Regions from separate parts of the Nocardioides sp. DN36 genome, predicted to be linked through region 2. Evidence: riboswitches for the same ligand, from Rfam matches in the RefSeq annotation. Region 2 holds a riboswitch; the other holds the start of a gene.
What was found. A riboswitch is a leader RNA that binds a small molecule or an ion and turns the genes downstream of it on or off. The one in region 2 is predicted to bind cobalamin.
Positions count from the first base shown of each region.

Region 1: linked by a shared signal. The riboswitch ahead of ACZ43H_RS05760 (ribonucleoside-diphosphate reductase subunit alpha) and the one ahead of ACZ43H_RS02600 (nitrite reductase) in region 2 are both predicted to bind cobalamin.

Region 1 is NZ_AP043823.1:991,190-1,006,528, reverse strand. Features, by position in the region: gene ACZ43H_RS05805 (hypothetical protein) at 1-368, opposite strand, end outside; gene ACZ43H_RS05800 (sigma factor-like helix-turn-helix DNA-binding protein) at 365-862, opposite strand; gene ACZ43H_RS05795 (hypothetical protein) at 971-1,228, opposite strand; gene gcvT (glycine cleavage system aminomethyltransferase GcvT) at 1,236-2,357, opposite strand; gene ACZ43H_RS05785 (leucyl aminopeptidase) at 2,414-3,913, shown strand; gene ACZ43H_RS05780 (hypothetical protein) at 3,926-4,249, opposite strand; gene lpdA (dihydrolipoyl dehydrogenase) at 4,406-5,785, shown strand; gene sucB (2-oxoglutarate dehydrogenase, E2 component, dihydrolipoamide succinyltransferase) at 5,837-7,648, shown strand; gene ACZ43H_RS05765 (ribonucleotide-diphosphate reductase subunit beta) at 7,949-8,977, opposite strand; gene ACZ43H_RS05760 (ribonucleoside-diphosphate reductase subunit alpha) at 8,974-11,406, opposite strand; cobalamin riboswitch at 11,539-11,755, opposite strand; gene ACZ43H_RS05755 (TIGR01777 family oxidoreductase) at 11,846-12,739, shown strand; gene ACZ43H_RS05750 (response regulator) at 12,752-15,339, opposite strand, start outside.
Region 2 is NZ_AP043823.1:338,276-353,614, reverse strand. Features, by position in the region: gene cobJ (precorrin-3B C(17)-methyltransferase) at 1-102, opposite strand, end outside; gene ACZ43H_RS02605 (precorrin-8X methylmutase) at 99-764, opposite strand; gene ACZ43H_RS02600 (nitrite reductase) at 761-1,606, opposite strand; cobalamin riboswitch at 1,663-1,846, opposite strand; tRNA gene ACZ43H_RS02595 (tRNA-Met) at 2,239-2,312, opposite strand; gene ACZ43H_RS02590 (YhjD/YihY/BrkB family envelope integrity protein) at 2,419-3,270, shown strand; gene ACZ43H_RS02585 (UPF0182 family membrane protein) at 3,283-6,237, opposite strand; gene ACZ43H_RS02580 (PPA1309 family protein) at 6,234-6,887, opposite strand; gene ACZ43H_RS02575 (YlbL family protein) at 6,884-7,936, opposite strand; gene ACZ43H_RS02570 (hypothetical protein) at 7,990-8,259, opposite strand; gene ACZ43H_RS02565 (molybdenum cofactor biosynthesis protein MoaE) at 8,306-8,773, opposite strand; gene ACZ43H_RS02560 (zinc-dependent metalloprotease) at 8,841-10,193, shown strand; gene ACZ43H_RS02555 (NUDIX hydrolase) at 10,190-10,789, shown strand; gene ACZ43H_RS02550 (M48 metallopeptidase family protein) at 10,726-11,253, opposite strand; gene ACZ43H_RS02545 (PHP domain-containing protein) at 11,264-12,310, opposite strand; gene ACZ43H_RS02540 (enoyl-CoA hydratase/isomerase family protein) at 12,647-13,441, opposite strand; gene ACZ43H_RS02535 (DUF5679 domain-containing protein) at 13,634-13,792, shown strand; gene ACZ43H_RS02530 (hypothetical protein) at 13,935-14,858, shown strand; gene ACZ43H_RS02525 (hypothetical protein) at 14,887-15,045, opposite strand; gene ACZ43H_RS02520 (hypothetical protein) at 15,180-15,339, opposite strand, start outside.

The DNA.
Region 1 (15,339 bases), 650 kb from region 2:
TTCCCGTCCCCGTCCCCCACGACCGCCCCGTCGCCCATCCCGACCACCTCCTCGACGTGCGGCAGCTCGACGGTCACGTGGGCGAGGTGCAGCACACCGCCGGCCCACCAGGCGACCGAGGCCGGGTTGTCGGCACGGACCACGCCGCTGGGGCCCGGCGAACCCTGCGGCGCCGACGACGGCCGGGCCCCGACCCAGGTCGCCACGCCGACCACCACGAGGACGCCGGCGACGCACGCAGCCACCACGCGCCGACGCCGGGCACGCGTCGACCGGGCCGCGGCGACGACCTCGTCGACCGGGGCGACCGGCACCTCCACCCCCTCGGCCGCGAGGCGGAAGACGTCCTCGGCGAGCTGCTCGGTCATCGCGACGACTCCCAGAGCCGCTCCAGGTCGAGCCGCGCCAGCCCCGAGGCCAGGCTCGACTCGACCTCGTCCTCGGGAAGCTCGAGCAGCGTGGAGATCTGGGGCTCGACCAGGCCCGCGACGTACCGGAGCACCACGACCTCCCGCTGCTGGTCCGCAAGGTTGTCGAGCGCCTCCTCCAGCGCGAGCCGCAGCAGTACGGCGTCGGTCGGGTCGACGACCTCCGGGGTGTCCGGGGAGGCGGTCGTCGCGGGCCGCTCCGCCGCGCTACCGCCGGAGCGGGCGCGGGCCAGGGCGTCGAGGACCGTGCGGTAGACCTCCACGTCGATGTCCAGCGACTCCCGGACCCGGCTCCAGCCGAGGTAGCAGCGGGCCAGCGCCCGGCGTGCGACCTCCTCGGCCTCCGGCTGCGGGGACCCGAGCAGCACCAGCGTGCGCACGACCGCCGGCCAGCGCGCCGTCATGTAGGCGGCGAAGTCGCTGTCGTGGCGCATGTGGACATCCTTCGGCACGGAGGCACGGTGGACCAGACCTCCCGCGTGCCCGGTCACCGGGTCTTCGGAGCCGCCGCCCCGACGGATCGCGCCCGGGGTCGGGACCGGTCAGGCGTGCAGCGACATCGGGCCGTAGACCTGCCGGTCGTGCTCGAACAGCGTCACCGCGTCGACCCCCTCGGCGGCCAGGTCCGACCAGCACTCCCCCACCCACGACTCGGCGTCGGCCTGGCTGGCGAACCGCTCGCCGGCGAAGTCCTCCGACACCGACACCTCGGCGCCGGCGGCGTTCTCGAGCCGCCACCACCAGGGCCGGTCGGCGGCCGGGGGCTGACGGAACGTGGGGGGCTGCTCGGGCAGGTTCACCGGTGGATCACGCCTCTCGCACGGACGGGTCGACGAAGGGGGGCTTGACGAGCTGGAAGATCTCGCGCCGGCCGCGGACGTCCACGCCCACCTCGGCCTCGGCGTTGACGAAGGTCGGCACCAGTGCCAGGCCGATGCCCTTGCGCAGGGTCGGCGAGAAGGTGCCGGACGTGATCTCGCAGAGGGGCACGTCGGGGGTGAGCGAGACGCTCATGCCCGGTCGCGGGATGCCGCGGCCGACGGCGACCAGGCCGCGCAGCACGCGCTCGGGCCCACGCTCCTTCTCGGCGAGCAGCACGTCACGACCCCAGAACGCCGGCTTGGACCAGCCGACGGCCCAGCCGAGCCGGCCCTGGTTGGGCGTGACGTCGAGGCTGATGTCCTGGCCGTGCAGGGGGTAGCCCATCTCGGTGCGCAGCGTGTCGCGTGCACCGAGGCCGCAGGCGAGGATGCCGTGCTCCTCGCCGGCCGCCATCAGCGCGTCCCACAGCGGCACGGCGACCTCGTTGGGCGCGATCAGCTCGTAGCCGCGCTCGCCGGTGTAGCCGGTGCGGCACACGACGACGGTCGCCCCCCGGAACTCGGTCTCCGCGAAGGACATGTAGTCGTGGCCGGTCGGCAGCCCGATCGCGTCGAGCACCTCGTCGGACCTCGTGCCCTGCACCGCGAGGACGGCGAAGTCGCGGTGCTGGTCGGTGACGGTGACGCCCTCGGGCGCGGTCGCCGCGAGGCGGCGTACGACCTCGGCGGTGTTGGCCGCGTTGGGCACCAGCAGCACCCGCTCGTCGTCGTGGAGGTAGACGATCAGGTCGTCGACGATCCCGCCGGTGGCGTCGTCGCAGCACAGCGTGTACTGCGCCTTGCCGGGCGCGATCCGGCCGAGGTCGTTGGTCAGCGTGGCGTTGACGTACGCCGCGGCGCCGGGCCCGCTGACGAGGGCCTTGCCGAGGTGGCTGACGTCGAAGATGCCGACCGCCTCGCGGACCGCGGTGTGCTCCTTCACGACCCCCGAGGGGTACTCCAGCGGCATCGACCAGCCGCCGAACTCGGAGAACTTCGCACCGAGGGCGACGTGCCGCTCGTGCAGGGGTGAGGTCAACAGGTCGGATGCGGCCGGCTGGTCGGACATGGACGCGAACCTACCGCAGCCACCCGCGCCGGTACGGCGCTGGCTATCCTGCCCCGGTGACGTCGTACACCCTCCGCAACGCCAGCCCCGCCAAGACCCGCACCGACGCCGTCGTCGTCGGCGTGGTGCAGGACAAGAAGGGCGCCTCGATCGCGCCCGGCGGGGAGGACGTCGCCAAGGCCTACGGCCGCAAGCTGCGGCCCCTGCTCTCGACCCTGGGCGTGACCGGCAAGGCCGGCGAGGTCATGAAGGTGCCCACCTCCGGGCTCCTCACCACGCCCCTGCTGGTCCTGGTCGGCCTCGGCAAGCAGGTCGACGCCACGTCCGTGCGCCGGGCCGCGGGCGTCGCGGCGCGCGCGGTCACCAACGCCGCCAGCGTGGCGGTGGCGCTCCCGGCGGAGACCCCGGAGCTGGTGCGCGCGGTCACCGAGGGCTACGAGCTCGGCGGCTACGCGTTCACGGCGTACAAGAAGGACACGAAGAAGGACGACACGGCGGCCGGCGAGGTCGTGCTGCTGAGCGCGTCGGCGCGCAAGAAGGAGACGGTCACCGCCTTCGAGGAGGCCCGGATCGTGACCCGCGCCGTCGCCGGCACCCGCGACTGGGTCAACACCCCGCCCGGCGACCTGACCCCGCCGAAGTTCGCGGACGCGGTCGCCGCCGCCACCAAGGAGCTCACCAAGGGCCGCGGTGCTCCCAAGGTCGGGATCCGGGTTCTCGACGAGAAGGAGCTCGCCGAGCTCGGCTGCGGCGGCATCCTCGGCGTCGGCGCCGGCTCGTCCGCCCCGCCCCGCCTCGTCGAGCTCACCTACGCCCCCAAGGGCGCCACCAAGCACCTCGCGCTGGTCGGCAAGGGCATCACCTTCGACTCCGGCGGCCTGACCATCAAGCCGGCGCAGAGCATGGGCGAGATGAAGTCCGACATGGCCGGTGCCGCCGCGGTCGTCCAGGCGACCTTCGCGATCGCCGAGCTCGGGCTGCCGGTCCGGGTCACGACGTACGCCCCCATGGCCGAGAACATGGTGTCGGGCTCCGCGATCCGACCCGGCGACGTGCTGACCATGTACGGCGGCAAGACCGTCGAGGTGCTGAACACCGACGCCGAGGGCCGCCTGGTGCTGGCCGACGCGCTGGTGCGCGCCACCGAGCAGGCGCCGGACGTCATCCTCGACGTCGCCACCCTGACCGGACACATGGTGGTCGCGCTCGGTGACCGGGTCGCCGGCGTGCTCGGCTCCGAGGAGGTCGTGCAGGACGTGCTGGCCGCCGCGGAGACGGCCGGTGAGGCGATGTGGCCGATGCCGATCCCCGAGGTGATGAGCGAGCGGATCACCTCGAGCAAGATCGCCGACCTCGCCCAGCACGACTGGGTCCGCTGGGGCGGCGGGCTGTTCGCCGCGGCGTTCCTGCGGGAGTTCACCGCGGGCCTGCCCTGGGCGCACCTCGACATCGCCGGACCGTCGTTCAACTCCGGCAGCGCCTGGGGCCACACCACCGCCGGCGGCACCGGTGTCGCGGTGGCCACCCTGGTCGACTACGCGCGCACGCTCGCCTGAGCGGTCGACCGATCAGAGCCCCTGCTGCTTGCGGCGGCGGTTGTAGTCGCGCATCCGCTGCGGCACGCCCACCACGGCGGCGTCGTACGACGGCACGTGGTGGCTGTTGCAGAAGCGGTGCGCCCAGTCGACCGACGGCACGCGACGCCGGGTCCACTCACCGTCGTGGGCGACGAGGAGCAGCGTCACGTCGCTGACCGCGGTGCGCGGCTCGACGAAGCCCTCGACACCTCGCCGCGCCGCGACCCACTCGTTGAGGTGCTGCTCGTCGACCCGGCTCGCGGCGCGGACGCGCGTCGAGCCGGTGCGTGCAGCGTCACGAGCAGGCCGGCTCATGCGAGCACCTGAGCCACGGCGGAAGCGGTCGAACAAACCCATGCCACCGATTGTGCCTCGTTGCTACTCACCAGTCGCTCAAGGCCGGTGTGGACACGGTTGTCAGAAGTGCAAAGATGGGGCCGACAATCGCCCGTAACACTCGGAAGGACCAGCGTGGCCGACGCCGACTACGACGTACTCATCCTCGGCGCAGGCTCCGGCGGCTACGCCTGCGCCCTGCGCGCAGCCCAGCTCGGGCTGACCGTCGGCCTCGTCGAGAAGGGCAACCTCGGCGGCACCTGCCTGCACGTCGGCTGCATCCCGACCAAGGCGCTGCTGCACGCCGCGGAGGTCGCCGACTCGGCCCGCGAGTCCGCCCAGTTCGGCGTCCGCGCGACGCTCGAGGGCATCGACATGGACGGCGTGAACTCCTACAAGGACGGCGTCGTCTCCCGGCTCTTCAAGGGCCTCAGCGGACTCATCAAGTCCCGGGGCATCACCGTCATCGAGGGCGAGGGCAGGCTCACCGGTCCCAAGCAGGTGACGGTCGGCGGGACGACGTACTCCGGCACGCACGTCGTGCTGGCCTCGGGCTCCTACTCCCGGTCGCTGCCCGGCCTCGACATCGACGGCGAGCGGGTGATCACCTCCGAGCACGCGCTGCGCCTCGACCGGGTGCCCTCCTCGGTGATCGTGCTCGGCGGCGGCGTGATCGGCTGCGAGTTCGCCAGTGTCTGGAAGAGCTTCGGCGCCGACGTGACGATCGTCGAGGCGCTCCCCCGGCTGGTGGCCGTCGAGGACGAGGCGTCCTCCAAGGCCCTCGAGCGGGCCTTCCGCAAGCGCAAGATCGACTTCCGCACCGGCACTCCCTTCCAGAGCGTCAAGCACACCGAGACCGGCGTCGCCGTCACGGTCGAGGGTGGTGACGTCATCGAGGCGGAGCTCCTGCTGGTGGCGGTGGGCCGCGGCCCGTCGACCGACGGCCTCGGCTACGACGAGCAGGGCGTCGCCATGGAGCGCGGCTTCGTGCTCGCCGACGAGCGCTGCCGCACCAACCTCGACGGCGTCTACGCCGTCGGCGACATCGTCCCCGGTCTTCAGCTGGCCCACCGCGGCTTCCAGCAGGGCATCTTCGTGGCCGAGGACATCGCCGGCCTCGACCCGCAGCCCATCGACGAGGCGGGCATCCCGCGCGTCACCTACTCGCACCCCGAGATCGCCTCCGTCGGGCTCGACGAGGCCAAGGCCTCGGAGAAGTACGGCGCCGACGGCATCGAGACCGTCACCTACGACCTCGGGGGCAACGGCAAGAGCCAGATCCTCAAGACGCAGGGCTTCGTGAAGCTGGTGCGCCAGAAGGACGGCCCGGTCGTCGGCATCCACCTCGTCGGCGATCGTGTCGGCGAGCTGATCGGTGAGGCGCAGCTGATCTACAACTGGGAGGGGCACGCCGAGGACGTGGCTCCCCTGGTCCACGCCCACCCGACCCAGAACGAAGCCCTCGGCGAGGCCCACCTGGCCCTGGCCGGCAAGCCCCTGCACGCCCACTCCTGACCCGAACCACCACCAGAACTCCACACGAAGAGACGCGAGCGAAGGAACTCCATGGCCACCGAAGTCAACCTGCCGGCACTCGGCGAGTCCGTCACCGAAGGCACCGTCACCCGCTGGCTGAAGTCGGTCGGTGACACCGTCGCCGTCGACGAGCCGCTGCTCGAGGTCTCCACCGACAAGGTCGACACCGAGATCCCCTCGCCGGTCGCGGGCACCCTGCTCGAGATCAAGGCGCAGGAGGACGACACCGTCGAGGTGGGCGCCGTGCTCGCCATGATCGGCGACGAGGGCGAGTCCGCCGGCGACGCCGGCGGCTCGGACGAGTCCGCCCAGCAGGCGGAGGAGCAGGCGGACGAGCAGCCCGCCGAGGACCAGGCCGAGGAGCAGCAGGCCGAGGAGCCCGCCGCTGCCGAGGAGCCGGCCCCGGCCGCCGAGGAGGCAGAGAAGCCCGCAGCCGAGACCAAGCCCTCCGGCGGTTCCGGCACGTCGGTCACCCTGCCCGCCCTGGGCGAGTCGGTCACCGAGGGCACCGTCACCCGCTGGCTGAAGAAGGTCGGCGAGGAGGTCGCGGTCGACGAGCCGCTGCTCGAGGTCTCCACCGACAAGGTCGACACCGAGATCCCCTCCCCCGTCGCCGGCACCCTGCTCGAGATCAAGGTCGAGGAGGACGAGACGGTCGAGGTCGGCGCCGAGCTGGCCGTCATCGGCGACAAGGACGCCGCGCCCGCCGAGAAGGCCCCCGAGCCGGAGCCCGAGCCGGAGCCGAAGCAGGAGGAGAAGGCGCCCGAGCCGGAGCCGGAGCCCAAGCCCGAGCCGAAGCAGGAGGAGAAGGCGCCCGAGCCGCAGAAGCAGCCCGAGCCCGAGCCGCAGCAGGCGCCGGCCGCCAGCGCCCCTGCGCCGGAGGCCACCGTGAGCTCCGACCGCGGCGAGCAGGCCGGCTACGTCACCCCGCTGGTCCGCAAGCTCGCGACCCAGCACGACGTCGACCTGTCGACCGTGACCGGCACCGGCGTCGGCGGCCGGATCCGCAAGCAGGACGTGCTCGAGGCCGCCAAGGCCAAGGAGGCCCCGGCGCCCGCGCCGGCCGCCGCCCCGCAGGCACCGGCCGCTGCGTCCTCCGCGCCTGCCGCTGCGCCGACGACCCCGTCGCCGCTGCGTGGCAAGACCGAGAAGATGTCGCGACTGCGCAAGATCATCGCGTCCCGGATGGTCGAGTCGCTCCAGACCTCGGCCCAGCTGACCCAGGTCATGGAGGTGGACGTCACCAACATCGCGCGGCTGCGCGAGGCGGCGAAGGCCGACTTCCTGGCCCGCGAGGGCGTGAAGCTGACCTACCTGCCGTTCTTCGCCAAGGCAGCGATCGACGCGCTGAAGGTGCACCCGTCGCTGAACGCGACGATCGACACCGAGGCCGGCGAGGTCACCTACTTCGACCGCGAGAACGTCGCGTTCGCGGTGGACACCGAGAAGGGCCTGCTCACCCCCGTGGTCAAGGACGCGGGCGACCTGTCGATCGCCGGGCTGGCGAAGAAGATCGCCGACGTCGCCGAGCGCACCCGCACCAACAAGATCGGCCCCGACGAGCTGTCCGGCGGCACCTTCACGATCACCAACCTGGGCAGCTTCGGGGCGCTCTTCGACACCCCGATCATCAACAAGCCGCAGGTCGCGATCCTCGGCCCCGGCGCGGTCGTCAAGCGCCCGGTGGTCATCGACGACCCGAACCTCGGCGAGACGATCGCCGTCCGTTACATGGTCTACCTGTCCCTGTCCTACGACCACCAGCTGGTCGACGGCGCGGACGCGGGCCGGTTCCTCAAGGACGTCAAGCAGCGCCTGGAGTCCGGCCAGTTCGAGGTCTGAGCACGACCTGACACGAGGCCCCGGTGACCGCAAGGTCGCCGGGGCCTCGTGCACGTCACCGGGGCTCGTGCCCGCCGAGTCGGCGCTGCTTGACGCTCATGCTGGTCAACCAGCGCCGACTCGGCGTACCGCTGAGGTCAACGAGCGCCGACTCGGCGTACTGCCCGGGGTACTTCAGCGCCGAGTCGGCGTTGCTTGACACATCTGCTGGTCAACCAGCGCCGACTCGGCGTACTGCCGGGGGTACATCAGCGCCGACTCGGCGTGCCCCGGGACGTCAGAAACGTGCCGGACTATCTCCTAGAAGTCGTCGTCGAAGCTGACCTGGCCGGTGACCCCGACCTGGTACGCCGAGACCCGGCGCTCGAAGAAGTTCGACAGCTCCTGCACGTCCTGCAGCTCCATGAACAGCAGCGGGTTCTTCGAGCCGTAGATCCTGGGCAGGTCGAGGCGCTCCATGCGCTGGTCGGCGACGTACTCCAGGTAGGACCGCATGTCGGCGGTGGACAGACCCGCCACACCCTGCCCGAGCAGGTCCTCGGCGAACTGCGCCTCGGCGTCGACCGCCTCCGTGACCATCTCCCGCACCCGGGCCGCCAGCTCGTCGTCGAACAGGTCGGGCTCCTCGGCCCGCACCGTGTCGACCACGTCGAACGCGAAGGCCATGTGCATCGACTCGTCGCGGAACACCCAGTTCGTCCCGGAGGCCAGCCCGTTGAGCAGCCCGCGGGAGCGCAGGAAGTAGACGTAGGCGAAGGCACCGTAGAAGAACAGCCCCTCGATGCAGGCCGCGAAGCAGATCAGGTTGAGCAGGAAGCTGCGCCGGTCCTCCTTCGTCTCGAGGCGGCGCACGTCGAACAGCTCGTCGATCCAGCGGAAGCAGAAGTCCGCCTTGTGCTTGATCGAGGGGATGTTGTCCACGGCGGCGAAGGCCTCGTGCCGCTCCTTCTCGTCGGGGACGTAGGTGTCGAGCAGGGTCAGGTAGAACTGCACGTGCACCGCCTCCTCGAACAGCTGCCGCGACAGGTAGAGCCGGCCCTCGGGCGAGTTCACGTGCTGGTAGAGGTTGAGCACCAGGTTGTTCGCCACGATCGTGTCGCCGGTGGCGAAGAACGCGACCAGCCGCGACACCAGGTGCCGCTCGGCGGCGGACAGCTTCGCGAGGTCCCTGAGGTCGGTGTGCAGGTCGACCTCCTCGACCGTCCAGGTGTTCTTGATGGCGTCGCGGTAGCGCTCGTAGAAGTGCGGGTAGCGCATCGGCCGGAGGGTGAGGTTCATCCCCGGGTCGAGCAGCATCCTGGTGTCGGTGGTGTCCGTGGTCGTCGTCATTCGCAGGCCTCGCAGGTCTCGGGGTTCTCCAGGGAGCAGGTGGTTCCTGAGGAGGCGACGGAGGAGCCGTCTCGAAGGGCGACCGCTTCCTGATCGGGGACGGCGGCGCGCGCGGCACCGACGGTCGTCTGCTGGATGCGCGTCGCGGGCCGCGAACGCAGGTAGTACGTCGTCTTCAGCCCGGCCTTCCACGCGTGGAGGTACATCGAGCTGAGCTTCCCGATGGTCGGGCTGGGCAGGAACAGGTTCAGCGACTGGCTCTGGTCGACGTACGGCTGCCGGGCCGCGGCCATGTCGACCAGCGCCCGCTGCGGCAGCTCCCACGCGGTCCGGAAGAGCACCCGCACGTCCTCGGGGATCGCGGCGATCCCCTGCACGGATCCCTCCTGCCGCTTCACCTGCTCGCGCACCTCGTTGGTCCACAGGCCTCGCGAGCGCAGCTCACGGACCAGCGCGGCGTTGACCTGGAGGAACTCCCCCGACAGCGTCTCGCGCTTGAAGAGGTTCGACACCTGCGGCTCGATGCACTCGTAGCAGCCGGCGATCGAGGCGATCGTGGCGGTCGGCGCGATCGCCACCAGCAGCGAGTTGCGCAACCCGTGCTCCGACACCTGCTCGCGCAGCCGGGCCCAGCGCTCGGTCTGGGTCGGCGTCACGCCCCACAGGTCCGGCTGCAGGTCGCCCCGCGCCGCGCGGGTGTCGGCGTACGCCGGGTGGGCACCGTGCACCGCGGCCAGCTCGGCCGAGCGCTCGAGCGCGGAGAGGTAGATCTCCTCCGCGACCCGGGTCGACAGCTCCCGAGCCTCGTCGGAGTCGAACGGCAGCCCCAGCGCGAAGAAGACGTCCTGCAGCCCCATGCAGCCCAGGCCCACCGGCCGCCAGCGCGGGTTCGACGCCGCCGACTCCGGGCTCGGGTAGTAGTTGATGTCGATGACCCGGTCGAGATAGGTCACCGCCGTGCGCACGGTGGCGCGCAGCTTGTCCCAGTCGAGCTCCCTCGGTTTCGAGACGCTCGCTGACGCTCGCTCCTCGACCAGCGGACGCAGGTGCTGGGCGAGGTTGACCGAGCCGAGGTTGCACACCGCGGTCTCGGCGTCGCTGGAGACCTCGATGATCTCGGTGCACAGGTTCGACAGGTGCACGACGTTGCCCGGCACCGCGGTCTGGTTGCAGGTGCGGTTGGACGCGTCCTTGAACGTCATCCAGCCGTTCCCGGTCTGCGCGAGGGTGCGCATCATCTTCGCGTAGAGGTCACGCGCCCGCACCCGGCGTACGACGCGACCGTCGGCCTCGGCGGCCCGGTAGGCCCGGTCGAACTCCTCGCCCCACAGGTCCGGCAGCTCGGGCGCGGCATCGGGGTCGACCAGGCTCCACTCCTCGTCCGCCTCGACCCGGCGCATGAACTCGTCGGGCACCCAGTGGGCCAGGTTGAGGTTGTGGGTGCGCCGGGCGTCCTCGCCGGTGTTGTCGCGCAGCTCGAGGAACTCCTCGACGTCGGGGTGCCACGGCTCGAGGTAGACGCACGCGGCCCCCTTGCGCCGGCCGCCCTGGTTGACCGCCGACACCGAGGCGTCGAGGGTGCGCAGGAACGGCACGATCCCGTTGGAGTGGCCGTTGGTGCCGCGGATCAGGGCCCCGCGGGAGCGCACCCGCGAGAACGAGATGCCGATGCCGCCGGCGAACTTCGACAGCGCCGCCACCTGTCCGTAGCGGGCGTAGATCGACTCCAGCTCGTCGCGCGGGCTGTCGACGAGGTAGCACGACGACATCTGGGTGTGCCGGGTCCCGGAGTTGAACAGCGTCGGCGAGCTCGGCAGGTAGGCCAGCGAGGCCATCAGCCGGTAGAGCTCGATCGCCTCGGCGGGGGTGGTCGCCAGCCCGCAGGCGACCCGCATCAGCCAGTACTGCGGGGTCTCGACCACGAGCCGGGTCTCCGGGTGGCGCAGCAGGTAGCGGTCGTAGACGGTGCGCAGCCCGAAGTACTCGAAGCGCAGGTCGTTGGCGGTGTCGATGGCCTGGTCGAGCTTGCGGGCGTTCGCCTCGACGAAGTCGGCGGTGGCGTCCCCGACCAGCCCCTCGAGCCGACCGAGCCGGACGGACTGGCTGAAGGACGCGATCTGCTGGCCGGCGACCTCCTTCTCGACGTACGCCGCCAGCAGCCGGGCGGCCAGCCGGGAGTACTCCGACTCGTTCGCGGTCAGCTCGGCCGCGGTCTGGATCGACAGCCGGTCCAGCTCCGCAGTGGTGGCGCCGTCGTACAGGCCCGAGATGGTGCGCGTCGCCACGGTGAGCGGCTCGACGTGCGACAGGCCGGTCGCGCAGCGCTCGACCGCGCGGACGATCTTGTTGAGGTCGACCGGTTCACGGTCGCCGTTGCGCTTGCACACCGTCATCGTGGTGCGCACGGTGGGTTGGGTCGTCTGGGTCATGCTGCTCTCTCCTCGCGAGCTCGCCGGGTGCCGGGGACCTGCGAGGAGACGACGACGCGGACGCGTCCGGTTCGAGGGCGCGCCCGTGCTGTCGTGCGACCCACCCGCGAGGTCCGCGACGAACCGCGCACAGGTCGTGCGCGGGCGCTGGCAGGTCTTCGGACTCGTGGGCACAACTCTCGACCCCTACTGACCGTCGCTTCCCAGCTCCATGGTGCGGAGCCAGTGCGTGTGACGGCGTTCGTTCCCACTCACCGCTGCGGGGCAGTCCCGGACTCGCACCGGGTTCCCTCTTGCCCCGGAGCGCCACCTGCAGGCGACGCTCCGGACCAGCACGAGCACCATATCCAGTGGCGTACGCCGATCACCGGCACCACATCTTGTGTCGGCGTGTCGAAGAACGCCCGGCCGTGTTGCGGTGGCCTGTCAGGCTGTCGTCATGCGGATCGTGATCGCCGGCGCGTCCGGCTTCCTCGGGAGCAACCTCGGCTACGAGCTGCGTCAGCGCGGGCACCTGGTGACCCGGCTGGTGCGCAGGCCCGCTCAGGAGCCGGACGAGTCCACGTGGGACCCGTACGCCGGCACCTACGAGCGCGACGTCATCGAGGAGTCCGACGTCGTGGTCAACCTCGCCGGGACGCCGACGGCCGGCAACCCCCACTCGTCGCGGTGGGCGCGCGAGCTGCGCGAGAGCCGGGTGACCACGACACGGGTGCTCGCCCGCGCCGTCGCCGAGACGGAGTCGAAGCCCGCGTTCCTCGCCGGCAACGGCATCTCCTGGTACGGCGACCACGGGGACCAGGTGCTGACCGAGGCCTCCGACAGCCGGGGGCACGCGCTCCTGACCGAGGTGACCCGGGACTGGCAGGCCGCGACCACGCCGGCGACGGAGGCCGGCGCGCGCGTCTGCGTGCTGCGCACCTCGCCGGTGATGGACCGGCGCAGCGAGCCGCTCAAGCAGCTGCGGCTGCTCTTCAGGGCGGGGCTGGGCGCGCGGCTCGGCGACGGGAAGCAGTACATGGCGATGATCTCGCTGCGCGACTGGGTGGGCGCGGTGGCCCACCTCGCGGAGCACCCCACCGCCAGCGGACCGTTCAACCTCTGCTGCCCCGAGACCCCGACCAACGCCGAGTTCACCAAGGCGCTCGCCGCGGCCGTGCACCGTCCCGCGATCGTCTTCGTGCCGAAGACCGCGCTCCGGGTGGGCGCGGGCCGGATGGCGCCCGAGCTGCTGGGCTCGCTCAACGTGCGGCCGGCCGCGCTGGCCGAGTCCGGCTACGAGTTCCGGGACCGCGACGTGGACGCCGTGCTGCGCACCGGGCTCGCCGGCTGACCGCCCGCGGGCTCAGCGTACGGGCACCCAGCGCGCCAGCGTGCTCTCGAGCAGCGCGGGCACGACGGGCTTGGTCAGGAAGTCGTCCATCCCCGCGTCCCGGCAGCGGTCCCGCTCCTCCGCGGTCGCCGCGGCCGTCATCGCGATGATCGGGATCCGGCGGCCGTCGCCGCGCATGGCGCGCACCGCGCGGGTCGCGTCGAAGCCGTCCATCACCGGCATCTGGCAGTCCATCAGGATGGTGTCGAAGCCGTCGGGCTCGTCGGCCAGCGCGGCCACCCCGGCGGCCCCGTTGTCGGCGATCACGACGTCGTAGCCCAGCCCGCGCAGCACCCCCTCGGCGACCAGCTGGTTGACCTCGTTGTCCTCCACCGCCAGCACTCGCCCGCGCGACTCGGCGGTCCCGTCGCTCATCGGCAGCGGCGCGGCCAGGCGCGGCTCACCGCGGCCCCCGAGCGTGGCCAGGGTGTCGAGCAGGCGCGAGGGCAGCACCGGCTTGCCGAGGAACGCGTCGAGGCCCGCGTCGGCGAGCCACTCGGCGGCGGGCTCGACCGCGGACGACAGCAGCGCGAGGCGGGTGTCGCGGTGCCGCTCCTCGGCGCGGATGATCCGCGCGAGCTGCTCGCCGTCGGCGCCGGGCATCATGTAGTCCAGCAGCACCACGTCGTACCTCTGGTCGTGGCGGACGGACGCGTCGAGCTCGACCAGGGCGTCGTACGCCGACTCCACGACCGTCACGTGCACCCGCCAGGCCTCGAGCTGCTCGCGCAGGATGAACCGGTTGGTCTCGTTGTCGTCCACGACGAGCACGTGCAGGCCGGCGACCGCGTCCTGAAGGGTCGACCCCGTCGGCAGCGACGCCGCCGTGGCGTCCGCGAACGGCGTGGTGAACCAGAAGGTGCTGCCGACACCCGGCTCACTGACGACGCCGATCTCGCCGCCGGTCGCCTCCACGATGCGCTTGCTGATCGCGAGCCCCAGCCCGGTGCCGCCGTACTCGCGCGTGGTCGAGCTGTCGGCCTGGGAGAAGGCGGTGAAGAGCTGGCGCTGCGCGTCGGGCTCGATCCCGATGCCGGTGTCGCGCACCTCGACCCGGACCCCCTCGGGACCGGCGCCGGCGCGGACGACGACCTCGCCGACGGAGGTGAACTTCACGGCGTTCGAGACCAGGTTGGTGATCACCTGGCCGAAGCGGACGGGGTCGCCGCGCACCATCGACGGCATCTCCTCCGCACTGGCCACCACGAGCTCGAGGCCCTTGGCGCCGGCCCGCTCCGCCACCAGCCCGACGCTCTGCTCGACGATGCTGCGGGGGTCGAAGTCGACCTCCTCCAGGTCGAGGCGACCCGCCTCGATCTTGGACAGGTCCAGGATGTCGTTGACCAGCGCGAGCAGCGAGCGGCCCGCCTGGTCCACCCCCTCGGCGAGGCGACGCTGGTGGGCGGTGAGGTCGGTCCGGCTGAGCAGCTCGCTGAGGCCGATGACGCCATTGAGGGGCGTGCGGATCTCGTGGCTCATGGTGGCGAGGAACTCCGACTTGGCCCGGGACGCGGCCAGCGCGTCGTCGCGCGCGGCGGCGAGCGCCTTGCCGGCCTCCTCGCGCTCCGAGACGTGGGCCAGCAGCACCAGCGTCTGGGCGAAGATCCCGACGTCGGACGCGGCCGCCTCCTCCCGGACCCCGGTGTCGGAGACCACCACGCAGGCGATCCGCTCGCCGGCCAGGGCCGGGCCGGCGATCAGCACGGCGCCATCCGGCCCCGGCGCCTGGACGACGGTGCGCTCGGCGACAGCCCGGGTCGCGAGGTCGCGGGCGGCGGCCAGCACGTCCTCGTCGTACTCGTTCCAGCCGGTCGGGAAGTGCACGAGCTCGCGCGCGTCGGTGGGGTCGGGGGCGGACACGAGCACCGCGGGCCACCGGGCGTAGGGGCGGACCACTGCCTCCGAGGCGACGAGCACGTCGACCAACGTGTCCGACTCGTTGGCCGCGGCGGCCATCGCGCTGAGGAACTCCAGGCCCTGCTCCGCCTCCTTGCTCTCGGTGACATCCTGCACCGTGCCACCGAGGCGGACGACCGCGCCGGAGCCGTCCCGGACCACGCGGGCGCGCGTGCGGACCCAGCGCACCCGGTCCCCGGCCGGGGTCGAGAGACGGGTGTCCATCTCCATCTCGTCCCCGTGGGCCATCAGCTCCTCGTACGCCGCCACGGCCGCGGGGCGGTCCTCGGGGTGCAGCAGCTCGAAGAACCGCTCGGCGCTGGGCGTGAAGGTCGCGGGGTCCTTGCCGACGAGCCGGTAGAGCTCGTCGGACCAGTGCAGCTCGCCGACCCCGACCTCCCTCTCCCAGCTGCCGATCCTCGCGATCGACTGCGCCTCGGCGAGCTGCACCTCGCGATGACGCAGCTCCTCGAGGATCCGGTGCTGCTCGGTGTGGTCGCTCAGGCGGTGCAGCCAGCCGCGGTGGCGACCATCCTCGTCGAGCAGCGGCGTGTGGCTGACCAGCGCCCAGAAGGAGCTCCCGTCGGCCCGGACCAGCCGCAGCTCCTGGTCCGCTCCGGGCTCACGCGCGTCCCGGAGCCGGTCGAGGTGGGCCAGGAAGGCCC
Region 2 (15,339 bases):
GTACGCGACGACGTCGGACGCGCCGATGATCCGAGCGGCTCTCAGCGTCATGAGCTCCGGGTCGCCGGGGCCGATGCCGACAACCGTGAAACGGCCGGTCATTCTGCCTCCTGCGCGAGAGCGTTGAGTGCTGACGAGGTCATCGCCGATCCACCGCGACGGCCGCGGACGGTCGCGTAGGGGATGTCGATGCCGTGCTCGGCGTGGAGGTCCACGAGAGCCTGCTTGGACTCGGCAGCACCGATGAAGCCGACCGGGCAGCCCACGATCGCCGCGGGTCGTGGGCCCCCGTCGAGAATCATCTCCAGTAGGTGGAACAGTGCAGTCGGAGCGTTGCCGATGGCGACAACGGCACCGTCTAGTCGCGGCCTCCACAGTGAGACGGCGGCGGCGGTACGGGTGGTACGCCACTCGCGGGCCAGCCCGGGCACCCGCGGGTCGTTGAGCAGGCAGACGACGTCGTTGTCCTTCGGCAGTCGGCTCCGGGTGACGCCGGTCGCGACCATGGTCGCATCGCACAGGATCGGCGCGCCCGACTCCAGCGCGGCCCGGGCAGTCGACACCATCTGCGGATGCACGATCAAGTCATCAGCGAGGTCGACCTGCCCGCTGCCGTGGATCATGCGGACGGCGAGCTTCTCGGCATCGGCCGGCACGGCCCGCAGGTCGGCCTCTCGCCGGATGGTGGCGAAGGAGTCGACATAGATGGCGGGTCCGGAGTCGACGTACTCGTAGTGGCGCGTTGGCCTGCGCAGGTTGGTCATCTGCTCTCCTCGGGAATGAGCACGCCACGCCACGGTGTGACAATCACGTGATCAACTGCTGCGGTCAGGTCTTCGATGACCTGTTGGTCGAGACCGGTCTCGGAAACCTCGACATGACGCCCACCGGGCACTGCCCCGAATGGCAACGGTTCCGCCGGGTCAGGGAGGCCTGGATCGGACGCTCTCTGTACGGCGAGGGCCTCGGCCAGCTCCGACACGTGCCAGGCCGCTCCCGGCCCGCGCCCTCGGCGTACGACGAACTCATGCGCCAGCTCCGCGATCCGCCCTGCCGCCTCCGCGAGCTCCACGGTCGCCCCCCACCCGGTCCCGATCCGTAGCTGAGCCCAGGTCGAGTCCAGCGCGACCAGCCCCAGGTCGCAGCTGCGAGCCAGTAGATCGCCGCGTCCGTCGTCGAGCACGAACAGGAACCGGCCCGACAGGGCCGCGAGATCCGGGTCAGCGCACAACCGGTCGTCCAGCTCACGTGCAACCGCTCGGAGGTCGGCGCGACCCCCGGCCAAACCGGTTTGCGGCGACACCATCACATTGCGGACCAGTTCATGGGTCCTGCTCGGCAGGAGGCCCGTTCGCTCGAGGGCGGCGAGCGCCTCGGATGACAACCGGCCTTCGAAGCCGGGGAAGGCGCGCACCTGAAGATTCGCCCGCGACGTCGTGTGCACGCGTCCGTCGCCGTACTCCTCAGCGACCTCGACGAGCGACCTCAGCGCTCTCGCGGGAACCCTGCCCCCGATCAGCCGAAGCCGTACGAGAAGGCCGTCCGCAGCCCGCCACGGCCGGAGGGCGCCAGGACACCGGTCGGCGCGAGTGCGGGAGGCTGACACTGCCAGGACCTATCTGGTCAGGGACCCTGTCGCGGAGTCCACGTACGACCTGGCGACGGTTGTCACCAGTGCCAGCAGGTCTTCGGACTCGGGATCAACCGGTGCGAGGCACCTTCCCAGAGCATCGCTCCAGTGGCGTGTTGCCTCGCCCGTCACCCTCACCGCTGCGCGTCAGTCCCGGAATCTCACCGGGTTCCCTGACTCCACGAGTGGAGTACGACTGGCGCCCACACACTAGCGCCTCCCACTCACGCGACCGATAGGGCGAACCCGCGGAGACCTCCGCCCCGCTTGCTGCAGGGCTGTCAGTGTGCGGATCGGCCATCGCCGGGACCGCTCTGACCAGGCAATGGAAGAGGTTGGAAGACAACGAGAGCCAACGAGAACTACGACATCTGATCCCGCGCGGGCTAAGTCCGCCGCGCCTCCAACGGCCCGGGACATCGGCGCCATTCCGGTCACGCCTCGGTTCGCTGGCTATGGACCGCGTCGTCACTCGGGCCCCGTCGGGCCGCGCCTCGCTTCGCGACCAACGGGGTTTCTGGGTCACGAAAGCGCGACACAAGCCGTAATGGTTCAAATGACCAGTGGCCCGTGACCTGCGTTTCCGCAGGTCACGGGCCAGTTTTCAGTAGCGGGGGCAGGATTTGAACCTGCGACCTCTGGGTTATGAGCCCAGCGAGCTACCGAGCTGCTCCACCCCGCGTCGGTGAACACAACAGTACGGGACGGGTGCGGGAGCGCCAAATCGGGGTCCCCTCACCCGCGCAGGACGAAGGCGGGCAGCCCCGACGCACCTAGCGTGGGAGCCCATGAAGGGTCTCGCCGAGTGGCGCGCGGACCCGCGCCTTCGCCAGCTCGAGTCCACCCTGGAGTCCACGAGGGTGGGCCGGCTGGCGCTGGCGCTCTACCGGGGCAACCTGCGCGACCGGGCACTGAACCTGGCCGGCCAGGCGTTCATCGCACTCGTGCCCCTGCTGATCGTGTTGGCCACCATGGCCTCCAGCAGCGACTCGACCGCCGTCGGGACCTGGCTCATCGACCGGTTCGGGCTGGAGGGCGACGCTGCGGACGCCGTGCGTCAGCTGTTCACCCGACCGCCGGACGCCGGCGGAAGCACGTCGATCCTCGGCTTCCTGGTCCTGCTTGTGTCGCTCTCGAGCTTCGCCCGCTCGCTGCAGCGCAGCTACGAGACGGCCTGGGGCCTGCCCTCGCGCGCACCCCTGCGCAGCCTCTACGGGATGGCCGGTGCCATTCTCCTCGCCGCGACCGTGACGACCACCGCGTGGGTCAGCAGCCTCGTGGGCAGCGTGACGCCCGGTCGGTTCGGGACGCTCGCCGGCGAGCTGGCGGTCGGCGTCCTGGCGTGGTCGCTGGTCGGCTGGCTGCTGCTCAGTCGTCGGGCCCCCTGGAGCCTGCTGCTCCCCGGAGCTGCGGTGAGCGCGATCGGCCAGGCGCTGGCCGCCTGGGCAGGCGCCATCTGGCTCCCCGTGCTGCTGGAGAAGAACACCGAGCGATACGGCGTGATCGGCGTCGCGATCGCGATCGTCTCCTGGCTGGTCGTGCTCGCGTTCCTCGTCGTCGCCAGCGCAGTCGTCGGCGCCCACGTGGGCAGCTGGCTGGCGGGCCGGCAGCCGGTCATGCCGGCTGCCGACGACGCCTGAACCCCCCGAGCCTCAGCCGGTGGCCTTCTGCTGGTCCGCCAGCGCCACGGCCTGCGCGATGAGCTTGCGGGCCTGCTCGACCTTCTTGGCGTAGGTCACGGTGTCGCGGTTGTCCAGCGCGGTCTCCGCGTCCGCGAACGCCTGATCGGCACGGTCGAGCAGCGAGCGGATCTGGGCGCTCACCGAGGCCGGCGGCTGGTCGCCGCCCTGGTTGCCCTTGCCGCCGTTGCCACCACCGTTGTTCCCGCCGGAGGGCGGCGGGTTCCCGCCGTCGGTGACCCCGAGCGCGTCACCGAGCGCCTCGCCGAGGGTCCGGCCGATGCCGACCTCCCCGCCGTACGAGACCAGCACGAACTGCAGGATCGGGTAGCCCGACGTCGACCCGGCACGCACGGCGTACACCGGCTCGACGTAGATCAGCCCGTCGTCGACCGGGAGCGTCAGCAGGTTGCCGAAGATCGGCGGCGCGCCACCGAGCTGGTAGGGCTGCAGCTTCTCGCGGACGTCGTTGTTCGACGCGAAGTCGTTGGCGACCAGTCCCGGACCCTGCGTCTGCTGGTCGGCCAGCTGCAGCACCCGCATCTGACCGTAGGTCTTCGAGGTCGCGTCGGAGTCGACCGAGACGAACGCCGCCAGGTTGTTCTTGTTGTACGGCGTGAACACCGACGTCAGCGAGAACGTGCTCGAGGTGTCCCCCGACGCGGTCGGCTGGTCCACGAAGAGGCGGTACGGCGGCTGCAGGTTGCCCTTGGAGTTGGGGTCCTCGGGGACCGCCCACCGGTTGTTGGCCTGGTAGAAGTCGCTGGCGTTCGTGACGTGGTAGCGCGCGAACTGGTAGCGCTGCACCTTGAACAGGTCCTCGGGGTAGCGCAGGTGGTCCATCAGGTCCGCAGGGATCTCCGCCTTCGGCTTCACGGTCCCCGGGAAGGCCTTCTCCCACGCCTTCAGGATCGGGTCGCTCTCGTCCCACTCGTAGAGGGTGACGGTGCCGTCGTAGGCGTCCACGGTCGCCTTGACCGCGTTGCGCATGTAGTTGACCTCGTCGGTCGGCAGCGTCCGCAGCCCGGAGGAGTCCTGCAGCGAGTCGTCGATCATCGTCGTGAACGACTCACGCTCCGCCGAGGGGTAGCGGTCGGTGGCGGTGTAGCCGTCGAGGATCCACTGGATCCGTCCGTCGACCACGGCGGGGTACGGGTCGGAGTCGATGGTCAGCCACGGGGCGACCTTCTCGACCCGCTCGCGGGGGCTGCGGTTGTAGAGCACCTGGCTGTCGGCGTTGACCCGCCCGGAGAGCAGGAAGTTCGGCTCGCTGAACTTCACGGCGTACATCAGCTGGTTGAAGAAGTTCCCGATCGGGACACCTCCCTTGCCGGCGTACGTCGTGTAGCGGTCCGGGGCCTCGCCGTTCGACGTTGTCTCCCCCAGGTCGAGCTCCACGTCCTTGGCGTCGGCGGGCTTGCCGACGATCGAGTAGTCCGGGCTCGACTCCCCGAAGTACACCTGCGTCTGGTAGTCACCCAGCGCGTTCTGCGCCTGCGGCTCGTCGGACGTCGGCTGGCCCTCGGCCCACTGGATGCTCGTCGCCTCGGCGGAGTTGTCGGCCGGACGCTGGTTGGCGTACGCCGCGATGATGCCGTTGCCGTGCGTGTAGACCGTGTGCAGGTTCGACCAGTTCCGGTCCCCGTCGGGGATGCCGGCCTGGTCGAGCTCGCGCACGCCGAGCACCAGCGCGCGGTCGATGCCGTCGAGCTTGTAGCGATCGACGTCGAGCACGTCGGCCACCGAGTAGTAGGCACGGGCCTGCTGGTTCTGCTCGAACGTCTGGCGCACCAGCTGCGGGTCCACCAGCGGCGTCGAGGAGGTCGCGCGGCTCAACCCGGGCAGCTGCCCGGGAGACGCGGTCGGGTTGCTGGAGTAGGAGTCGACCTGGACGTCCTCGAGGTCGTAGGCCTGGCGGGTCGCGTCGATGTTCTTCTCGATGTACGGCGCTTCCTTGTCCGCCTCCGACGGCTTGACCTGGAACTGCTGGACGATCCCGGGCCAGATCAGGCCCAGCAGCACCGCCGAGAGGGCGAGCAGCGCCAGCCCGACCGAGGGCAACAGCCAGGTCCGTCGCCACACGTTGAGGAAGAACAGCACCGCGCAGATGACCGCGATGCCCATCAGGATGTTCTTGGCCGGCAGCACCGCGTGGTCGTCGGTGTAGGTCATGCCGGTGATCAGCCCGCCGGAGCGGGTGACCAGGTCGAAGCGGTCGAGGTAGTAGTCGGCGGCCTTGGCCAGCACGAACACCCCGAGCAGCACGGACAGCTGCGCCTGCGCCGCGCCGGAGAGCCGGTCGTGGGAGGTCTGCAGCCGGATGCCGCCGTACAGGTAGTGCACGATCGCGGCGGCGAGCAGCGCCACCACGGTGACCGCCATCGTGAAGTCGACCAGATAGTGCAGCCAGGGCAGGTCGAAGACGTAGAAGCCGATGTCCTTGCCGAAGTAGGCGTCGTTGTTGCCGAACGGCACGCCGTTGCGCCACAGCAGGTAGTTGCGCCACTGGCCGACCGCGGAGGAGCCGGCGAAGCTGCCGAGGACCAAGGAGACGCCCACCAGCAGCCAGGTGCGGATCGGGGTCACCGCGTCGCGGTAGCGGTCCAGGCCGGTCTGCTCCGGGGAGTTGGGCCGGAACATCGGCCGCAGCCGGTAGGCGAGGTAGACGTTGACGCCGACGACCGCCGCCATCAGCGCCCCGAAGACGAAGAAGAGGCCGGTCTTGGTCCAGAACAGCGTGCTGAAGACCTCGGAGTAGCCGCCGTTGCGGTACCACAACCGGTCGGTGTAGACGCCGGCGAACGTGGTCAGCCCGAAGAACGCGAGGATGACGACGACCGCGGTGATGATCAGCGCCCGCGAGCGCCGGGGGCGCTGCCGCGTCGGCGGCGGGGTGTCCCGCGGGTCGTCGTCGAACAGCTCGCTCATCGGGGCTCCTCCCCGTCGTCGTCGACCAGCGTCGAGCCCAGCAGCTCCAGCAGGGCCGGGACCAGGTCGGCACCGCCCACCACCGAGGCGGCGTCGTCGTGGGCGCGCAGCCGCAGCGCGCAGTACGTCGATCCCGCGCGGGTCGCGCCGGCCACGATCCGGACCTCCTGCCGGTCCGGGTGCTCGCGGGCGTACTCCTCGGCACCGGCCGGGTCCTCGGGGATCTGGGCGTCGGCGTCGGGGGGCAGCACCAGCCGCTCCACGACGGCCGCGCACCCGGCCACACCGGCCGGCCACACGATCGACTCCAGCACCGACTCGAGCGGTCGGTCGGGGGCGAGCTGGTCCTGCTCGACCGGCGTCAGCGAGCCCCGCGCGGACGAGGCGTCCAGGCCCATCGCCGCGGCCAGCGCGGGCTCGTGCTCGACCAGTGCCGCGGTCTCCACCAGGGCGTAGAGGCGGGCCGGCTGGTCCCACCCGCCCTCGGCGATGTGCGACTCGATCTCGAGGACCGCCGCGGCCAGCGCGGGGTCCACGTCGAGGTCGGCGGTGAGCTCGGGGCTCAGCTCGGGGCTGGTCTCCCCCGGGTCGGCCTCCCCCGGGCCGGCCTCACGCGGGTCGGCTTCAGGGCGGTGCTCCGGCTCGGTCACGAGTCCTCCTCGCAGGACGGCAGGTCAGCGTCGTGGTCGTCGTCCCAGGCCTGGAGGGCCGTGACGGCGTCGTGCATCGTGGTCGCCTTCACCAGGCGCATGTCGCCGTTCGGCGCGCCCAGGGCGTCCTTGCAGTTGTCGGGCGGGACGAAGAAGAGCTTCGCGCCGGCGTCCCGGGCGGCGACGATCTTCTGCTGGATGCCGCCGATCGGGCCCACCTTGCCGGTCCCGTCGACGGTGCCGGTGCCGGCGATCGTCTCGCCGTCGGTGAGCGAGCCCGGGGTGAGCGTGTCGTAGATGCCCAGCGAGAACATCAGCCCGGCGCTGGGGCCACCGATGGCGGGGTCGATGTTGACCGAGACCTTGAACGGGAACTCGTAGCCGGTGCCGAGCTGGATCCCGATGGTGGGCTTCCCGTCCTTCTCCTCCGGGGTCACCGTGACGCGGGTGTTCTTGCCGTCGCGGCGTACGACGACGTCCACGTCCTGGCCCGCCGGCACCCCCTGGACGGCCTTGACCACGTCGTCGGGCGAGGAGATCTTCTGGCCGTCCACGGAGACGAAGATGTCGCGCACCTGCAGCTTGCCGTCCGCGGGCGACCCGTCGAGCACGCTGAGCACCTCGGTGGCGGGCTTGACGTCGTAGCCCAGCTCGTCGAGGGCCACCGCCACCGCCGAGTCCTGCGAGGAGACCATCTCGACGGCGCCCTCGCGCCGGTTCTGCTCGGTCGTCGTGTCGGGGGCGTAGACCGCCTTGTAGGGGTAGACCGCGTCGTCGGGGCTGATCCAGTCGCGCATCAGCTCGGCGAGGGTGACCTTGGCAGGACGCGGCTGGGAGACGTAGACCGTGGTCATCCGCAGCTCGCCGTCGTCGCGGTAGACCTTGTGGCCCTGGACCTGGATGATCTCCTGGCCCTGGGTCTCGGCGAGCACGTCGACGGTCAGGCCGGGCTCGTAGGTGACGAAGGGCAGCGGCTCGGTCGCGGCCGCGACCCACAGCCCGATGAGCAGCGGAGCCGCGAGGAGGCCGGCGAGGGTGCGCTGCGTCATGGCCGTAGCCTCTCACCCACGGCCAACCGCGCCCGTCCCCCGGTCGGCACGCCTCAGGAGACGCGACGCCCGCGGGGCTCGCCCGGCGCCGGACGCGGCGCGCGCGAGGGCCGCACCGCGATGCCGGTGCTGCGGTCGCGAACCGGCGTGCGGGCGGAGTACGGCGTGGGCCGCTTCGGCTCGCGCTGCATCGCCTCGGCCAGCCGACGCACGGCCACGTCGCGATCGACCTCACCGCGCCCCTCGCGACCGAGCCAGCTCACCCAGAGCATCGCCACCACGGTGACGACGACCGGCGGCACCAGCCAGAACAGGATCTCCACCCGCTCAGGGTAGGTACTTCCACCGCCCGGACCGGGCCGACGCGCCCTACGGCGAGCCGACCCACTCCTCGCCGCCGTCGCCGAACCGCTGGTGCTTCCAGATCGGCACCTCCGCCTTGAGGGTGTCGATCAGGGCCCGCGAGGCGTCGAAAGCCTCGCCCCGGTGGGCGGCGGTGGTCGCGATGACGACGGCGATGTCGCCGATGGCCAGGGTGCCGGTGCGGTGCACGGCCGCGACGCCGTGCACGTCGTACTCCTCGGCGATCCGGTCGCACACCTCGCGCAGCTTCGCCTCGGCGGAGGGGTGCGCGGAGTAGTCGAGGCCGTCGACGTCCCGACCGCCGTCGTGGTCGCGGACCCGGCCGATGAACAGCGTCAGGCCCCCGCTGGCCTCGTCGTCGAGCGCGGCCACCACCTCGGCCACGTCGAGCGGCGTCTCCCGCAGCGCGACGAGCCGGACGACGGCGTCGGCGGCCGCCGAGCCGCCGGTGGATCCCACGGTTGAGTCGGTCACGGGCCCGACCCTAGGGCACGGCGCAGGCAGGCGGGACCGGCCTTCCGCCGCCGCGTACCGTTGCCCCATGAGCACGAACCCCGGCGAGACCCCCGACGAGCCCGAGGACAGCGGCCAGAACCCCTTCAAGGGCACGCCCTTCGAGCAGCTCTTCGGCGCAGGCCTCGGTGGCGCCCTGGGCGGCGGCCCCGGCCAGATGCCCGACCTGTCCGCGCTGTTCGGCCAGATCCAGTCGCTGATGCAGCCGTACGACGGCCCGCTCAACTGGAACGTCGCGCTGGACACCGCCCGCAAGCTGGCCGCCCAGACCCCCGACCCGACGCCGACCCAGAAGCAGAAGGACGCGGTGGCCGACGCCCTGCGCCTCGCCGACCACTGGCTCGACGACACCACCACCTTCCCCTCCGGTGTCACCTCGACCGCGGCCTGGAGCCGCGCCGAGTGGATCGTCGGCACCACCGAGGTGTGGAAGGTCCTCGTCGAGCCGATCGCCGAGGGCTCGGTCGCGGCGCTCGGCAGCGCCATCCCCGAGGAGGCCCGGGCGATGTCCGGGCCCGTGCTCGGCATCCTCGGCAAGGCCGTCGGCGCGATGCTCGCCTCCCAGATCGGCTCGGGCCTCGGCGGCCTGGCCGGCGAGGTGCTCAGCGTGTCCGACATCGGCCTGCCGCTCGCCCCGGCGGGCAGGGCCGCGCTGGTGCCCACCAACGTGGCGACCTTCGCCGAGGGGCTCGACGTCACCGAGGACGACGTGCTCCTCTACCTGGCCCTGCGCGAGGCCGCCCACCAGCGGCTCTTCGCCCACGTGCCGTGGCTGCGCGAGCACCTCATCGGCGCCGTCGCCGACTACGCCCGCGGGATCGAGATCAACGCCGAGGGCATCCAGAGCCGGGTCGAGGAGCAGATGCGCGGCATCGACCCGACCAACCCCGAGTCGATGCAGCAGCTCCTCGAGGGCGGTCTCTTCGACCTGCCCCAGTCCCCCGCCCAGACCGCCGCCCTCCAGCGCCTCGAGGTGACCCTCGCGCTGGTCGAGGGCTGGGTCGACGAGGTCGTCGGCCAGGCCACGCACGAGCGGATGCCGAGCGCGGGCAAGCTGCAGGAGGCCTTCCGCCGCCGGCGCGCCGCCGGCGGGCCGGCCGAGCAGACGTTCGCCACCCTGGTCGGCCTCGAGCTGCGGCCCCGTCGGCTGCGCGACGCCTCCACGCTGTGGGGCTCGCTGCGGACCCGTCAGGGCATCGAGGCACGCGACGGCGTGTGGATGCACCCCGACCTGCTGCCGACGGCCGCCGACCTCGACGACCCGCTCGGCTTCCGCGAGGACGCCACCGCCCCCGAGGAGCTCAGCGACGACGACTTCGACGCCGCGCTGCGCGACCTGCTCGACGGCGGCGACGGGTCCGGCGAGGCCCCGAAGGAGTGAGCCTCCACGCCGACGCCCTGGCCGTGCTCGAGGCCTGGGCGGCACCCTCGCCCGCCCAGGAGGCGCTGCGCGAGCGGTACGCCGCCCACCTGCGTGCGCACCCCGACGGGATGACCCGCGCCTGCCGGCCCGACCACCTGACCGCCAGCACCGTGGTGCTCGACGAGGACGCCACCCACGTGCTGCTCACGCTGCACGCCAAGGCCCGGCGCTGGTTCCAGCTCGGCGGCCACTGCGAGCCCGGGGACCGGACCCTCGCCGGCGCCGCCGCACGCGAGGCGCGGGAGGAGTCCGGGCTCCCCGGCCTCGTGGTGGACCCCGTCCCGGTCCAGCTCAGCGAGCACGAGGTGCCCTTCTGCGGCCCCACCGGCGACGTCCACCACCTCGACGTACGCTTCCTGGCCGTCGTGCCGGCGGACGGCCGGCACGCGGTGAGCGAGGAGTCCCTCGACGTGCGCTGGTGGCCGGTCGACTCGCTCCCCGACCCCGAGCCGGAGCTCGTGGAGCTGGTCGCCCTGGCGCGGGCCCGGGCTCAGTCGGCGTCGCCGCTGGGCGGCGGGTCCAGCTTCGCGGCGGCCGACCAGCCCAGCAGGTAGCCCTTGGCCCGCTCGGCCTGCGGGTAGCGGTCCACCCAGGACCAGAACCGGTCGTCGTGGCCGGACTCCAGCAGGTGGGCGAGCTCGTGCACGAGCACGTAGTCGATCACCCACGACGGCATCCCCCGCAACCGCGCGGAGAGCCGGATCGTCCGGTCGCCGGGGGTGCAGGAGCCCCACCGGGACCTCTGGTTCTCCACCCAGCGCACCGACTCCGGCGTCGCGAGCCCCCCGAGGTAGCGGTCGCTCAGCGCGAGCGCCCGCTGCATCAGGCCGTCGTCGGAGGGCGAGCGGCGCTGCTCGGACCGCTCCAGCCTGGCCAGCATCGTCTGCACCCACTCCGCCTCCTCGGCGCGGCTGAGCGAGGCCGGGATCATCACGACGATGCGGTCACCGTCGCGGTAGGCGGAGACGGTACGACGACGCCGCTTGCTGCGGCGCACCTCCACCTCCGGCTGTCCCATGGTGCGAAACCTAGCCGTTCGCCCAGGCCAGGAGGCGTTCCTGCGGCCAGGTGTTGACGATGCGATCCGGGTCGATCCCCGCCTGCTCGGCGCGCTCGCAGCCGTAGCCGAGGAAGTCGAGCTGACCGGGTGCGTGGGCGTCGCTGTCGATCGAGAACAGGCAGCCGGTGTCCCGGGCCAGCTCGAGCAGCTTCGTCGGTGGGTCCCGCCGCTCGGGCCTGGAGTTGATCTCGACCGCGACGTCGTGCTCGGCGCAGGCCTCGAAGACCGCCTTCGCGTCGAACTGCGACCCCGGCCGGGTGCCTCGGTTCCCGGTCACCAGGCGGCCGGTGCAGTGGCCCAGGACGTTCATCCGGGGGTTGCGGATCGCGCCGATCATCCGGCGCGTCATCGCCGCGGGCTCCATCTTCAGCTTGGAATGCACGCTGGCGACCCGCACGTCGAGGCGACCGAGCATCTCGTCGGTCTGGTCGAGGCCCCCGTCGTCGAGGATGTCGACCTCGATGCCCTTGAGCAGGGTGAACCCGGAGCCCGCGAGGTGCTCGTTGACCGCGTCGACGACCGCCAGCTGCCGGGTGAGCCGCTCGGCGCTGAGGCCGTGCGCGACGGTGAGCCGCGGCGAGTGGTCGGTGAGCACGAGGTAGTCGTGGCCCAGCTCGATCGCGGTGAACGCCATCTCCTCGATCGGCGAGCCCCCGTCCGACCAGTCCGAGTGCGAGTGCAGGTCACCGCGCAGCGCCGCCCGCAGCTCCAGCCCGCCCGCGGCGACCGGCCCGGCGTGCTCCTCCTCGAGGCGGGCCAGCCGCTCCGGCAGCACCCCCTGGACCGCGTCGGCGATCACCTTCGCCGAGCTCGCACCCACGCCCGGCAGGTCGGTGAGCGTCCCCGCGTCCACCGCCGCCCGGACGTCGTCGTCGGACATCGGCAGGATCGCCGCCGCCGCGCCCCGGAACGCCTTGACCTTGTAGGTGTCCTCGCGGCCCCGCTCGAGCAGGAACGCGATCCGGCGCAGCGCGGCCACCGGCCCCGCGTCGTACGACCCCCGTCGCTGCGACACGCCGTGCACCTCCGAACTTTCTTCTCTCCACAGCCGGTGGACGACATCACCGCTGGTCAGCGCAGCGTACGACGTCCGCCCGGGCGTGTCCTCCACAGGCTGGTCCCAGGACGAAAGTCCCGTTCTCCACCGGTCGCCCTGCGTGTCCCACAGGGTTGTCCACACGTTGTCCACAGGCTGTGGTCAGCGGGCGTTGACCGGGCCACGCCCCGCCTCCTAGCGTTGCCCGCAGATGAGGCCCCCGGCCCGTCGACCGACACTCGCAAGGGGAAGGCAAGTGTCGCGAGGCGGGCAGGGGGCCCTTCTGCATGTCGGGGCGGGCAGGGGCGCCGGCGCTCAGACCCCCCGGAACACCGGGGCCCGCCGCTCGCGGGCGGCGCGGATGCCCTCCTGCAGGTCCTCGGTGGCCAGCGTGACCGGCTGCGCCATGGCCTCCCACTGCAGGCAGCTCTCGATGTCGGCGTGGCCCCCGTCGGCCAGGGCGAGCTTGGTCAGCCGGCTCGCGATCGGGGCCGTCGCCGCGATCCCCCCGGCGACCTCCAGGACCTCCTCGTGGAAGGCCGCCGGGTCCAGGACCCGGGACACCAGCCCGATCCGCAGCGCCTCCTCGGCGTCGACCACCCGGCCGGTGAGCAGCAGGTCCTTGGCGTGCGCCTCGCCCACGACGTGCGGCAGCAGCCAGGTCCCGGCCATGCCCGGGTGCATCCCCAGCTTCACGAACGGTGCGCCGAGCTTCGCGCCGGCGGCGGCGTACCGCAGGTCGCAGGCCAGCGCCATGCAGAGACCGGCGCCGATGGCGGGGCCGTTGACCGCGGCGATCGTCGGCACCTCCAGCTTCCGGATCGAGAGCCATGCCCGGTAGAACGCGAGCATCCGGCTGCGCAGGTGGTCCACCGAGGCGTCGGGCTCGCTCGCGATCCAGGAGGTGTCACCGCCGGAGCAGAACGCCGAGCCCTCGCCGGTCACGACGACCACCCGCACCGACGCGTCCGCGGCCAGCTCGTCGACGGCCGCGACCCACGAGGCGGTCATCTCCTCCGACATCGCGTTGCGCTGGTCGGGGTTGTCCAGGGTGAGCACGGCGACGCCGACGCGGGGGCGGTCGAGGCGCAGGTGGGTGAGTTCAGGCATGGGCACAAACTAGTGAGCGTGGACCACGGCTGCCGTGACCCGGTTCACGCTGAACGGTGCGCCTGCTACGCCTGAGCGCAGGCGTGTCGTAGGGTCGAGGCGGTTCGACGGCACCCGCTGTCGGGCTCCGACGGGCTTCCCTCGTGTTACCCCGTCGCGACGACCGAAGAATACAAAGGCAAGGAGGCCGTCATGGCGGAGACCTGGAGCGGCGAGTTCTACTGCGTGAAGTGCAAGGAGAAGCGCGAGGCCGAGGGCGAGGTCAAGGTCAACGACAAGGGCACCCGCATGGCCAAGGCCGTGTGCCCCGTCTGCGGTACCAACCTCAACCGCATCCTCGGCAAGGCCTGATCCTCACCGATCAGCCCCCAGAGCTCGTACGGCGGCGTCGCCCGGTCTGTGGACCGGGGCGGCGCCGCCGTCGTGTTGCGTCCTGCGGAACCCTGTGGACGACGCCCCGGACCGGGACCGCCGTCGTGCCAACCTGCCGGGCATGCCCGGTGACCACCTCCACGACCCAGGAGTGACGGGGCCGGTCCCGGCTCCGCCTCTCCCCCGACGACCCGCGCTGCGGCCCGGCCTGCACGTCGTCCGCCGCGACGACCGGCACCTGCAGGTCGGGATCGACCCGCCCCACGTCCTGGTGCTGCCCGACGAGCCGCTCACCCGGCGGCTCCTCGAGGAGCTGCGCACCGGCGTCACCCCGGACCTGGGCTCCCCCCTGGCGCGGCGCCTGGTCGGCGAGCTGGCCGCGCGCGGCCTGGTGGTGGACGGTGCGGTCCGCGACGCCACCCTCGGCTCGGCCGAGGACCGGGGCGCGGCGGCCGCAGCCTTCGCGCAGTTCGGTGACGACGCCCCCAGACGCCTCGCCGACCGCGAGCGGGCCCGGGTCCGGGTCGACGCCGCACCCGACACCGAGCAGGCGGCCACCCGGCTGCTGCGGTCCTCGGGCGTCGGCCTCGACGCGGGCGGCGACGACCCGACGGCGGTGCTGGTGGTCGGCGACGAGGCCCTGCCGCGCGCCCGGGTCGACCCGCTCGTGCGCGCCGGGCTCCCCCACCTCGTGGTCGCCCCCGCCGCCGGCGGTCTGGTGGTGGGTCCGTTCGTCGTCCCGGGCGTGACCGCCTGCCAGCGCTGCGTCGACGCGGCTCGGGCGGAGGCCGACCCCCGCCGGCCGGTGCTGCTCGAGCAGTGCCACCGCGGCTCCGTGGCCGCGGGCCCACCGCCACGCGACCCGGCCCTGCACGCGGTCGCGCTGGGCCTGGCCGTCCGCGACCTCGTGTCCTTCGTCGACGGGGACCGCCCCGCGACCTGGTCGGCGACCGTGACGGTCGGCCCCGACCTCACGCTGGCGCGCCGTGAGTGGCGCCGGCACCTGCACTGCGGGTGCGCCTGGGACGAGCTGCTGGCCGTCTAGGGACGAGCCCTGGGTCCGGACGCCGCCCTCACCAGAACTCGCTGTCGAGCTTGCCCTCCATGGCGCGCAGGTTCGCCCGGGAGCAGGTGTCGCAGAAGACCCGCTTGCGACCGTTCTCGACCGCGGTCGTCCACGTCAGCGTCTTCGCCTCGTCGGTCTCCTGGCGTCCGCAGAAGTCACAGGTCATCACCCCCGACAGGCTACGCCCGCACCCGCGACTGGGCCCGGGCCTGGACGCGGCAGGAGCCGGCACGACGGGCGTCGTGCCGGCTCCTGCTCTTCACCCGCGATCAGGTGTTCCCGGCGGAGGTGCCGGGGGTGTCACAGTGCGCGTGCGAGGGCGAGACGTGCCTGCTGCGCGGCCTGCTCGGCCTTGCGGCTCAAGCGTCGGGCTCGGGCCACGTTGTGGCCCAGTCGCTGCTGCTGCGCCTCTCCCAGGCGCGCGGACATTTGCGCGCGGGCCAGGTTCTCGTGCATGAGA